4 regions of the Paenibacillus mesotrionivorans genome follow, and region 4 is predicted to be linked to each of the others. Evidence: predicted binding sites of a transcription regulator. Region 4 holds the regulator's gene; each other region holds the start of a gene.
The links. The regulator Rex, encoded in region 4, represses fermentation and respiration genes when NADH is low (regulators of the CRP and FNR family bind a similar motif). The targets are predictions, from matches to a motif close to TTGTGAAATATTTCACAA.
Positions count from the first base shown of each region.

Region 1: pflB (formate C-acetyltransferase) is a predicted target of Rex. The motif match lies at 1,721-1,738, and genes of this name have one in related genera.
Region 2: nirB (nitrite reductase large subunit NirB) is a predicted target of Rex. The motif match lies at 2,079-2,096, and genes of this name have one in related genera.
Region 3: ACI1P1_RS06365 (hemerythrin domain-containing protein) is a predicted target of Rex. The motif match lies at 2,200-2,217, and genes of this name have one in related genera.

Region 1 covers NZ_JBJURJ010000006.1:259,517-262,652, reverse strand. Annotated here, with positions in the region: gene pflB (formate C-acetyltransferase) at 1-1,538, opposite strand, end outside; gene ACI1P1_RS11135 (ABC transporter ATP-binding protein) at 2,525-3,136, opposite strand, start outside.
Region 2 covers NZ_JBJURJ010000001.1:6,579-9,714, forward strand. Annotated here, with positions in the region: gene nirB (nitrite reductase large subunit NirB) at 1-2,025, opposite strand, end outside; gene ACI1P1_RS00045 (maltose acetyltransferase domain-containing protein) at 2,339-2,905, shown strand; gene ACI1P1_RS00050 (HIT family protein) at 2,982-3,136, opposite strand, start outside.
Region 3 covers NZ_JBJURJ010000003.1:410,428-413,563, forward strand. Annotated here, with positions in the region: gene feoB (ferrous iron transport protein B) at 1-17, opposite strand, end outside; gene ACI1P1_RS06350 (FeoA family protein) at 49-276, opposite strand; gene ACI1P1_RS06355 (FeoA family protein) at 372-587, opposite strand; gene mobA (molybdenum cofactor guanylyltransferase) at 875-1,486, opposite strand; gene ACI1P1_RS06365 (hemerythrin domain-containing protein) at 1,517-2,056, opposite strand; gene ACI1P1_RS06370 (glycoside hydrolase family 30 protein) at 2,338-3,136, opposite strand, start outside.
Region 4 covers NZ_JBJURJ010000001.1:269,197-272,332, forward strand. Annotated here, with positions in the region: gene ACI1P1_RS01245 (amidohydrolase) at 1-464, opposite strand, end outside; gene ACI1P1_RS01250 (DUF47 domain-containing protein) at 683-1,303, shown strand; gene ACI1P1_RS01255 (redox-sensing transcriptional repressor Rex) at 1,755-2,378, opposite strand; gene dinG (ATP-dependent DNA helicase DinG) at 2,375-3,136, opposite strand, start outside.

The DNA of each region.
Region 1 (3,136 bases), on a different contig from region 4:
CCGGTTGCCATGGTGCGCAGGATATGGGTGTCGTGCAGAGCCATTTCGATGCGCTCGTAGCTGTATTTGTCATGCATGTAGTGAATGCAGTTCAGAGTGTTGATGTACAGTTCGGCCAACCACTCCATCATATCGTCAAACCGCTTCATCACTTCGTCGAAGTTCAGGTACTCGGAAGTAATAGGAGCGAAGGTCGGGCCGACTTGAATCTTCAGCTTTTCGTCCACACCACCGTTGATGGCGTACAGGAGAGCCTTGGCCAGGTTGGCGCGGGCGCCGAAGAATTGCATTTGCTTGCCGACACGCATTGCGGATACGCAGCAGGCGATGGCGTAGTCGTCGCCGAACTCGTTGCGCATGAGATCATCGGACTCATACTGGATAGCGCTGGTTTTGATGGACATCTTGGCACAGTAGTCCTTGAAGCCTTCAGGCAGATGTGTCGACCAGAGCACAGTCAGGTTCGGCTCCGGGGACGGGCCCAGGTTGTCGAGGGTGTGCAGGAAGCGGAAGGAGCTCTTGGTGACCAGCGGACGGCCATCCATGCCTACACCGCCGATGGACTCGGTTACCCAGGTGGGGTCGCCGCTGAACAGCTCGTTGTATTCCGGAGTCCGTGCAAACTTCACCAGACGCAGCTTCATAACGAAGTGGTCAACCAGCTCTTGAGCTTGTTGCTCGGTCATGACGCCTGCTTTCAGGTCGCGTTCTACATAAATGTCCAGGAATGTGGAGGTGCGGCCCAAGCTCATGGCAGCGCCGTTTTGTTCCTTGATGGCAGCCAGGTAACCCAGGTACAGCCATTGGAAGGCTTCCTTGGCAGTTTGTGCCGGCTGGGACAGGTCGAAGCCGTAAGCCTTGCCCAGCTTCTTCAGCTCGCTCAAAGCGCGGATTTGCTCGTTCAGCTCTTCACGCAGGCGGATGATGTCATCGCTCAGGGTACGCAGGCCAGTGTTGGAAAGGTCCTTCTTTTTCTCGGCGATCAGGTGATCGATACCGTAAAGAGCAACGCGGCGGTAGTCGCCGATAATCCGGCCGCGGCCGTAAGCGTCGGGAAGACCGGTGATGATGGCGGCCTTACGGGCCAGCTTCATTTCGTCGGTATAGGCATCGAATACGCCTTGGTTATGAGTTTTGCGGATGTCGGAGAAAATACGGCTGACTTCTTCACTTACCTTGAAGCCGTAGGATTCGCAGGCTTGCTCTGCCATGCGGATACCGCCGAAGGGCTGCAGGGACCGTTTGAAGGGTTTGTCAGTTTGAACGCCGACAACAGTTTCCAGGTCCTTGTTCAGGTAGCCGGGGCCGTGGGAGGTAATAGTGGAAACCACCTCGGTATCCATATCCAGCACGCCGCCGTTATCCCGTTCTTGCTTCGAGAGATCCATGACTTGCTTCCACAATTGGTTGGTTGCATCCGTGGCTGGTGCCAGGAAAGCATCGTCACCTGTATATACAGTTACGTTTTGTTGAATAAAGTCTCTTACGTTAATTTCCTTTTCCCATGCGCCGCCTTGGAATCCGTCCCATTGTTTCATTGCGGTCACCCTCCCGAAAACAGATAATTTAAATTATTGATACAGTTCTTATGACTATAGAATAATACGGTTTAGCTGTTTTGAAAAGAGGTCATTCGTGACGTATTTGTGAAAATCATTACAAATAACGAATTCTTCGAATCAAAAGCAAATCCTTGAGGCGCAAGGGTGGAAAAATAAGGTTGTGAAAACGGTCACAAAGTCCTCAAATAGATTTTTGACAAGTTTCGTCATTCCCATGGAAATGAAACAGAATTCAGAAAACAGTATAACAGAAAGACACAGTTGGAGGATGAAAGCGCATAGCTTGGGTAAAATGATTGAATAGTGTGACAATTGTTAGATACTGTGATTAATATCATACCACAAAGCAGGCATTCACTAAAGAGTATTACCCGCTCCGCCTGGCCTTTACACATCCGTTTACCGGGGCGCAAGCCAATAAAACCCCTGGTATGGGGGCCAGGGGTGCCGTTTGTAGGGTGGGGAGGGCGCCGCGGCCTTGGAAGCAAGCAGTTACTCGCGGGCAAGCGTACGGATTAGCGGTAGGGGTAGCGAACGCGCGAGCAGTCGCAACGTGATGGCGAGTAGTCGTGATGAGTTGGCAGACAGACGTGCGGATGCGCGAGCAGTCGTAACGTGATGGCGGCAGGTGTACGGTCTTGCAAGTCGGCGTAACGGACGGGAGAGACCTTATTTAGCGGAAAATTGCGTTTTTGGGGAACTTACGGACTGGAGAGAACTTATTCCTCCCCAAAACCCTGAGCAGGAGAAGGAAAGTGCCAAATAACGGCTGTGGTGTCCGTAAGATTTGCAAAAGGCAGGTTTTAAGCTAAATAAGATCCATGGTGTCCGTTAGATGAAGGCAGGCAGGCGGGCGGGAATCGGTTGGCGGCAAAACTCACTTCCCGGACAAACTTCTAGTGCCTATGGATAATGCGTCCCCAAAGTGCCTTCTCATAGTACCTGCCCCGCACATTCCAGCTTTACGAAATTTCCCCGCTCCACAGGCGCCGCATTTCCTCATTGGAATCCAACAGCTCCGCCAGCGTTCCTGAGGCGTGGAGCCGGCCGTCTTTCAGGAGCAAAATCCGGTCGGCATGCTGCAGCACCGCCTTGCGGTGGGAGACCACCAAGCATGCGGCCTTGCGCCCGGCAAACAGCCGCTCCCACAGCTTCTGCTCCGTCTCCACATCCAACGCGCTGGACAGGTCGTCGAACACATACAACTCCGCCTCCCGGGCAAACATCCGCGCGGCCGCCGTACGCTGGGCCTGGCCGCCGGAGAGCTTCACGCCCCGGGGGCCGATGACCGTGTCCAGCCCCAGATGCAGCTCCTCCACGTCATGCTCCAGCACCGCCGCGTGCACCGCCTCCTGCAGCCGTCCGCCCTCGTTGGGCAGGCCCAGGAGGATATTTTCCGTTAAGGTGTCGCTGTACAGCCGGGGCACCTGCGGGGTATATGCGCTCACCGGCGGGACGAAGAAATTACCCGGGTCCTCCACCTGGTGCCCGTTCCACAGCACCTGTCCGCCGTCGGGAGGGAGCAGCCCAAGCAGCGTGCGGACCAGCGTGGTTTTGCCTGATCCGATCCGGCC
Region 2 (3,136 bases), 260 kb from region 4:
CGGCATCCACAGCCGTTCGAATTTCTTCTCCAGCTCGATGCCTACCCCGATGGAATCCTGGGTGCCGAAGCGGCAGAAGCGGTTGCCGACGCAGGTTTTTACAGTACGCAGTGACTTGGCGTAGCCGTAACCGGAAGGCATATCCAGCTCCTCCCATACCTTCGGTAGGTCCTCCTTCTTCACACCCAGCAGGTCCAAACGCTGGCCGCCGGTTACCTTGACCATCTTCACATCATATTTCTCTGCCACTTGGGCGATTTTCTTCAGCTCCGAAGGGCTGGTTACACCTCCATACATCCGCGGGATCACACTGAAGGTGCCGTCCTTCTGGATATTGGCGTGAAGCCGTTCATTGACAAACCGGGATTCCCGTTCGTCCTCGTACTCCTCCGGCCAGATCATGCCCAGGTAGTAATTCAAGGCCGGCCGGCACTTGGAGCAGCCTTCCGGCTCATGCCATTCCAACACGTTCATGACTTCACGGACAGAATGCAGACCTTTTTCCCGGATAGCCGCTACGATTTCTTCCCGGCTCTTATCAGTGCAGCCGCAGATACCTGCCTTAGCAGGGGCGCCTGCTGCGTAATCGGCTCCCAACGCGGAGGCCAAAAGCGCCTCTACCATCGGCTTGCAGCCGCCGCAGGAACGGGTAGCTCCCGTATGCTGCTTGATTTCGTCCACGCTGGCCCAGCCATCGTTCTTGATACCGTTCAAAATCACGCCTTTGGTTACGCCGCTGCACCCGCAGACAATATCGCTGTCAGCCATGGCATCTACCGCGCTGGTTTTGCTGCCGCCGCCACAGCAGCCGCCGCCTCCCATCAAGGCTTGGTGGATGTCCTCTGTCATCTCCGCCTGCTCGGCAGTCCAGCGGGCCAGACGCACAGACTCAGCCACATCACCGAACAGCACTCCGCCGACAACGGCATTACCCCGAAGAAGGATTTTCTTGTAGATTTTTTTCCAGGGATCATGAACAGTCAAGGCAGTCAGGCCGGGCGCATCCAGGAATTCACCGGCAGAGAATACATCCACACCGGATACCTTCAGTTTCGTGGAAACGGTGGAACCGGTATACGGAGAAGGTTCCATTCCGCAGAGCAGCTTAGCTAATACGGCTCCTTGCTCATAAAGCGGAGCCACCAGTCCATAGCACATGCCGCGGTGCTCGTTGCATTCTCCTACGGCATAGATGCCTTCAAACTCAGTACGCATATAATCGTCGACCAGAATGCCGCGGTTCACGGGAATGCCGCTGGCTTGGGCCAACTCGGCATTGGGCTTGATCCCGGCAGCCATCACGACGAAATCCGTCTCCAGCACACTGCCGTCAGCGAAGCGGATTCCGGTTACACGGCTGTCTCCCAGCAGCTCCGAGGTTTGCGCCTGCATGAAGAAGGATAAACCTTGGGCTTCCATCTCGGACTTCAGCATTCCTGCGGAAACCGGGTCCAGCTGGCGTTCCATCAGCCGGTCCATGAGGTGGATGACGGAAACCTCCATGCCCAGCTCCTTCAAGCCGCGAGCTGCCTCCAGACCCAACAAACCGCCTCCGATTACAGCCGCTTTGCGGTACGACTTGGCTGCCTGCATCATGTCCTCGCAATCCTGGATGCTGCGGAAGCCTACAACCCCTTCCTTGTCCGCACCCGGCACCGGAAGAATAAACGGCTTGGAGCCGGTAGCAAGAATCAGCTTGTCATATTCCACAGCCTCTCCGTTATCCAGCCGCACCAGCTTGGCAGCAGTATCGATGTGCTCAGCCTTGGTGCCGGTGAACAGGCGGATCCGGTTCTCCGCATACCACTCGATCGGGTTAAGAATAATATCCGGCAGGGCTTTGCTGCCCTCCAGCACATAGGAAAGCTGGATCCGGTTATAATTGGGATGAGGCTCTTCGCCGATCACGGTGATCTCATACTGCTGTGGCTGGAGCTTGAGAATTTGTTCAATCACGTTCATGCCGGCCATTCCGTTGCCGACGAGAACCAGTTTTTCTTTACGGAGATTATTATTTGCAGTCATGGTTAGGCTCCTCTCCATTTTTCCCGAAGCTTTTTTTGAACCGGCGGTTAATTACGTGAATTTGTTCACATACCTGCCTGCAAGCTTCTTTGGATCATCTATTGGTTAATCAGATTATAATAAATCCAAATAAAAAAATCGGTAACCGTTGTTACCGATTTTCCAAGCTATTTGATGAAAATATATTTTGGGGGAAATATAATTTTTTAAGAGAACGCACAAATCGGTGAAATCGCCTTTCCCTTCCGAGGAATCTGCCGGTTCTTGTGGTAAAATAGAAGCTGTTAAACACTTCACGGAAGGGAACATCCATATGTCCGTCAAAACCGAAAAACAAAAGATGCTCGCCGGAGAGCTTTATAATGCGGCCGATCCAGTGCTGACCCAGGACAGGCTCCAAGCACGGAGGCTGACCCGGCTGTTCAACCAGACCCTCGAATCCGAAACCAGACAACGGAAGGCATTGCTCAAGGATCTGCTGGGCTCCACAGGCAGCCAGATTTATATTGAGCCCGACTTCCGGTGTGATTACGGCTACAATATTCATGTAGGCGAGAATTTCTACGCCAACTTCGATTGTGTGTTCCTGGACGTTTGCGAAATCCGCATCGGGGACAACTGCCTGCTTGGACCCAGTGTCCATATTTACACCGCGGGCCATCCCCTGCAGGCGGACCTCCGCAATACTGGCGCCGAATTCGGCAAACCCGTCGCCATCGGCAGCAATGTTTGGATCGGCGGCCGCGTAGTGATTAACCCCGGCATTACCATCGGCAACAACGTGGTGATTGCCTCCGGTTCGGTGGTTACCAAGGATGTCCCGGACAACGTCGTGATCGGCGGCAATCCGGCGAGGGTGATCAAACAAGTAGACGAATAAGGTCCCGTTGACCTGCCACCAACACAGAAGAGCCCCGAGGGATTCCCCGAGGCTCTTTTTGGCTTTGTGCCGCCGCTTACAGATGCTTCTTGATTTCGCTGATCAGGCCGGCATATTCTTCATCCGACAGATAGGTTTGAGCCGGATTCATGACAAAGGTAGTCCCCCACTGCTCGCCGCCCTCATACTTGGGGACGATGTGGAAGTGGACATGGGGCATGGTGTCGCCAT
Region 3 (3,136 bases), on a different contig from region 4:
AATCTGTACGCCGCCATACTCATTCTCCATTCTTACGTGAAATTTGAACTATTTCTCGACTGTGATTTGTTCCGCTTCGGACTTCCGCAGGGTCAGCTCGTAGCCCCGCACATTAATCTCGATGGGATCTCCCAAGGGAGCCACCTTCCGCATAATGATCTTGGCTCCTGGGGTAATCCCCATATCCATCAATCTTCTCTTCACCGGGCCGCTTACCCCGATGCTTTTGATCACGGCGGTTTCGGCAGGTTTCAGGTCCTTCAGGGAAATGTCCATATAGTCCTCCATCTAAGGTTGATTGATAATGATAATCATTCTTAATAAAAAGCGGGACATCTCCCTTGGAGGAGCCCCGCCGCTAGTTATTCAAATTACGGATTGACCATCAGTTGTTGAGCGACGCCTTTATTGAGGGCCAGTCTGGAGCCCTTCACGCTGACGATGAGGTTGCCCTTCATCTCGGATACGACGGAAATAAAGACTCCCGGTACAATGCCCAGTCCAGCCAGAAACTTCTTGGTATCCTCCTTGGCTCTGCACTCATTCACAACGGCTTCTTTTCCTATAGGAAGCATCGTTAACGGCATAATTCCCGCTCCTTTCATTAAGAAAAAACGGATGATAGTTTATCTTATTCATGACCCGGTAGTGATAATCACTTTCACTGTTACGATAAAAATACACCTTCTACCCCCCTGTCGCTGTGAAATAAATCACTAGTCAATAACCGCAACCTGCCCATTTATCCTCAATTTCCACATCATTTGTCGTTTTGTCACATTTATCCGTCCCATGCAAAAGCCTCCAAAGCGTTTCTCCGTCCGAACCGCAGTAGTGTGTTCACCTTTCCGCAATAAAAAAACAGCCCCTCCTTTTAGGAAAGGGCTGCTTCTCCGGCATGCTTCAATGCCGACTCGTATTCTTCGGGTGTGTTCATATTCGTAACAAATTCCAGGCCGATATGCTTTTCTTCAAAATGGGCCTCCGGCGCCTCCTGCCAATAAATCATCCGCAGCATTTCGGAAACCCGTGACTCCCCGGACAGGAGCAGCGCCGATATGGCATCCGCACAGCCTTTGGAATAAATCCCGTGGAGGGGATGGGACCGTCCTTCAATAACCGGGACCACCGCATCGCATTTCAGGGTAGCCTTCAGCTCCTGCATGGCTGTAGCGGCGGAGGAGGACAGGAACGGCATGTCGCAGCCGACAATCCATACCTCCGGATTCCGGGCCAAGGCCAATGCCGCATGCATGCCGGACAACGGCCCCTTGCCGGGATAATAATCGGTAATGATCCGGATGGAGCGGTCGAGAACCGGCAGAAACAGGGTCGGCTGGTTCGTCACCACGATAATTTCCTCACAAACCTCGCTCAGCGTTCTGATCTGACGCTGGATGAGCAATTCACCGGAAAAAGGAAGCAAGGCTTTTTCCTTGCCCATTCTCCGGTTTTGGCCTCCGGCCAATATGGCGCCCGTAAGCATAGCTTCCCATCCTTTCCGTGTATCTATCGGTTATTGCTTCTTTTTGCGGATCATCTGCAGAACGAGCACCTTCTCCGAATCGGTAAGCAGGTTCTGGGCCAGTTTAAAAGCGGCATTCTCTTCCTTATAACAATGATCCCCGATGACTTGGCAGGCCCGCCGGAATTGAGCGGCAACCTTCTGGAATGCAGCCTCGTCGCCGGGATGCTCCGCCAGATGGTCCATGGTTGCTTCCAGCTCATCGAAGGTCTCTTCCAGCAGCTCATGCTCATACTTCATAACAGCAGCCGGACCTTTATCAGTATCCAAATATTTGGACAGGACACCAAGCAGGATTTGCTCCTCCTTCTCGGTATGCAGATTCCAGGCACTCCGCAGCTTCTGCTCCCGGCGGATCCATTCCCGCACGAAGTCCTCCCTGCGCACCGAGGACTTAGCTGCAAATTCCCAAACCTGCTCCATCCCTCTGCGGAGCTTGGTATGCTCCCGGCTCAGCAATTGAAGGGCAGGCGCCATGCCTGTGTTTGGCTTGATGCTGTCCGTTGCCGCAAATCCCTTCAGCCGTGACATTAGCCAACACCTCCCGACGGGCCCTGCAATGGCTTTCTGACATGGTTGAAGCCAATGCCAATAAAAGCTTTTTATCATCAAGCCCGGTAGTTATTTACGTTTATTTATCTACTTCCATGATACCCTGTGCCCGCCGTAGTCGTATGTTAACTATATCACAGCGGCAGCCCCACCAAAAACGCAAAAAACCAGCCCGCAGGCTGGTTAAAAGACTCGAAAGCGTTCGAAGCATGTCCGTTTGACCCGATTTGGAAAGAAGTTTCGAGTGACCGGGCTGGTGCTTAAAATACCAAGGTTTGGATGGCATGGGCAGGGATAACCGCCTCCGCCAGCTCCTCCTTGTACCGGAGGACAAAAGGAAGCTCCTCCTCTGTCCGGTTTAACACCACCACGGCAATGGTGCCGTCCTCATTGAGGAAAGCGGTGGTTTCCAACTGGTCCGTGTATTTGGTGCAGCCGATGCGAACGGCTCCGGGCCGGATATATTTGCTGAAGTGTCCGATGTAATAATAGGAGCTTCCATAGATAACCGAATCCGTAGTGGTATCGGCAATAATCGGCGCGTCGCAGAAATTGCGCACATGGTTGGGTCCGCCCTGTTCGTCCAGCACGATGTTCCAATCCGTCCAAGCGGTCATCCAATGGTTCAGATTGCCCATGATATCATGGCCATAACGCTCCCCGGTTAGCCAGGACCCGGCATGGACGCCGAAGAATTCCTGACAGCCTTCCGTGAAAACCAGCGCCTTATCCGGAAAACGGTCATGAACGGCGGACAGCGCTTCGAAGTGGTCCCCGGAGTACCAGTGGAAGCCGATGCCCCAGATGTACTTGGACGCCGCGGCGTCCGTGAAGGCTACCTTCGCCCTGTCATAAACCCGTTCCTTGTTATGGTCCCAGATCATCACCTTCACATGGGACAGCCCATGCTTCTCCAGGGCGGGACCCAGATGCTCCTTCACAAAATCCCGTTCTTCTTCGGCGGTGTAGATGCAGGAATCCCACCGCTGCTTGGCCTTGGCTTCATTCTGGACGGTTAACCCCCAGATATCCACACCTTCGGCGGCATAGGCCTGTATA
Region 4 (3,136 bases):
GGACACAGTCCGATGACTCCCCGGGCCAGAACGGCGCGGATCCCGGATTCCTCTACAGCCTTGGCCACCTCATCCATATGGTCATACATATCCACGAAGGTCGTGGTGCCGCCCTTCATCATCTCGACAATGGACAGAAGGGTCCCGCACCGCACGTCCTCTGCAGTAAATTTGGCTTCATTGGGCCACATTTTCTCCGAGAGCCATACCTGCAGGGCCAGATCATCCCCGTAGCCGCGCAAATAAGCCATCGCCGCATGGCCATGGGTATTCACCCAGCCGGGCATAAACAGCTTGCCGCGGGCGTCCAGGCGCTGGACATTGCTTTCACCCGGTTGGCCGGGATAGGCCCCCTCCTCAAGCTCCGTTATCCGGTCACCCTCTACCGCCATATATCCTTTCACTACCGGGCGCACTGCGTCGCCGGTGACAAAAACACCGTTTTCAATAACCAGTCGGGTCATCCGATAAGCCCCTTTCCTGTTGCTGCAGAATTATAAGTGCCGCAGGCAATCTCTTTTCTTCACTCTACAATGACCGGAAGGGAAAATCAAGAAAAGATCCATTGCATACGGGACGGAGAATATGGTATTTTAAGAGTTACGGATGCATAACAAAGGATGCATGAAGTTTTCGAATAAACGGGCACTTGAATGCCCGCAAGCCTTGGAGGTCTTTGGACATGGCAATCGGCAAGAAACAGGACGAGGATTTTTACGTACTGCTGACACAATCCGCAGAGAATACGCTTCAGGCTGCCCACGTATTCCGCCAGGCGATGATGAGCGAAGGCTCCCCTACCGCCTACCAGCAGGAGCTTCGCGACTTGGAGCATAAGGGAGACACCATTACCCACTCCGTTTTCCGCGGGCTGAACAAGGTGTTTATTACCCCCATCGACCGGGAGGACATTCTGGCTCTGGCTGCCAAGATGGACGACGTGATCGACGGCATTGAAGAATGCATCGCGCGGTTTGATTATTTGAATATTCAGGCTACGGATCATTACATGAAGGAGTTCTCGGTTGTGCTGGTGAATGCCTGCCAATACATACTGGACGCCATCAAGCTGCTTTCCAAGAAGAAGTACATGCAGATTGCCGAATTCACCGTGAAGATCAACAGCATGGAGAACGAAGGAGACAAGCTGCTCCGTCAAGGCATCAAGGATATTTTCCACAATCCCAAGGATCCGTACCATGACTTCAAGCTGAAGGAAATGTATGAACAGCTGGAGCTGACTACTGATGCCTGCGAGAACGTGGCCGACATTCTGGACGGCATTGTATTGAAGTACGCGTAAGTGATGGTTTGAAAGAGACTGCCCCAGGGCGGTCCACAGCCGGCTGCAATCGATGATTGCGGCCTTTTTTTATTTTGAGGCTTACACTACACCAACGTACTGCATGTTCAAACTTTGCTTTAGAGGGTTGCACACGTTAGAACGTTACTCCCATTCTCTTCCGAAATGCAAAAGTACATTTATTGGAGAGACAAACCTTCGTTTTATCGTCTTTCCTGCAAAAATGCAGTTATTTCCATCACATGGGGGCATTATGAAGCCTGGGCGGAGGAAATAGGTGCACTTTTGCATTTGGTATGCAGCAAACGTCGGGTTCCGGGGAGAATAGATGCACTTTTGCAAGGAGAAACGCCCGCTGTTCGATCGCCAAAAACCACCTCCACAAAAACATCAAAAAAAGGGATGCCCGCCTGATGGGGACATCCCTTTCCACATAATATTCTGTATGCCGCTATTCGTCCAAATAATAGGCCAGGCTTTGCAGATCCGTCGTAAAGTCCGCATTATGCACCCGGATGTGCATCGGAACCTTAATAATCACCGGCGCAAAGTTCAGGATCGCTTCTACCCCGCCGCGCACGAATTCATCCGCCACCGACTGGGCCTCCGAAGCCGGAACCGTGATAATGCCAATTCGGATGGCCTCCTCACGAATCGTCCCAACCAGCTCCTTCATAGGATGCACCTGCAGGTTATTGATGCTGGTGCCCACCTTGTCCGGACTGTCGTCGAAGATGGCCGTAATCTTCATATTGTCCTTCAGATAGACATTGTAGTTGCACAGCGCCCGTCCCAGGTTTCCCGCTCCCACCAGGGCAACGGCAATGTCTTGGTTCAGCTTCAGAATCTGCCGGATCTTCTCGATGAGGTAATTCACATCGTATCCGATCCCCTTCTTGCCGAACTCCCCGAAATACGCCAGATCCTTGCGGATTTGGGCCGGGTTCAGGTCCAACTTGTTGCCCAGGTCCTGGGAGGACACAGTCTGGACATTCTTCATATTCAATTCGTTAAGAAACCTTAGATATACCGGAAGCCTTCGTACGACGGCCTCCGAAATCTTCTCCGTCTTCAACCTTCCTCACTCCTCATCCATTCCATGATTCTCGGCACCAATTGCGAAGTTGTCATATGCTCAATCTTCGGCCCGGGCAGGGAGTAAAGAAAATGCTTGCCGTATGCCGTATCAATCACCCGGGTATCATAGACAATAACCGTTCCTTTATCGGTGGCGGTCCGCACCAGCCGGCCGAAGCCCTGTTTGAAGCGGATAACCGCCTGGGGCACAGAATATTTGATAAAGGGGTTCTGTCCTTTTTCCTTATAAAGCTCGCACTTGGCCTCCACAAGAGGATGGTTGGGCGGCTGAAAAGGCAATCTCACAATAGCCAGGCAGCTTAACGCATCTCCGGGAATGTCCACACCCTCCCAGAAGGAGCTGGTGCCCAGCAGGACACTTGCGGCACTGTCCTTGAACATCCGCGTCAGCTTACTCCGGTTGCCGCCGTCCATCCCCTGCCCCAGCACCTGAATCCCTCTTGAGGCCAGCTCTTCCTTCAGCCTCTGGTGAACCGCCTTCAGCATCCGGTACGAGGTGAACAGCACAAGCATTCTTCCGTTGGTTGCCACCGCCACATCGCGCAGAGATTCCGTAAGCTTCTCGATATAATACGCTTCGGCGGCACTGCCCTTAATATTGGGAAAATCGCGGGGCACCGCTACCAGCGCCTGCTCCCTGTATTGAAAGGGGGATGGCAGAATGACCGTCCGGACCTTGCCGGACGGGCTATTCTCCATAAGCCCCAGCTGTTCGCAGATATAATGAAATTTCTT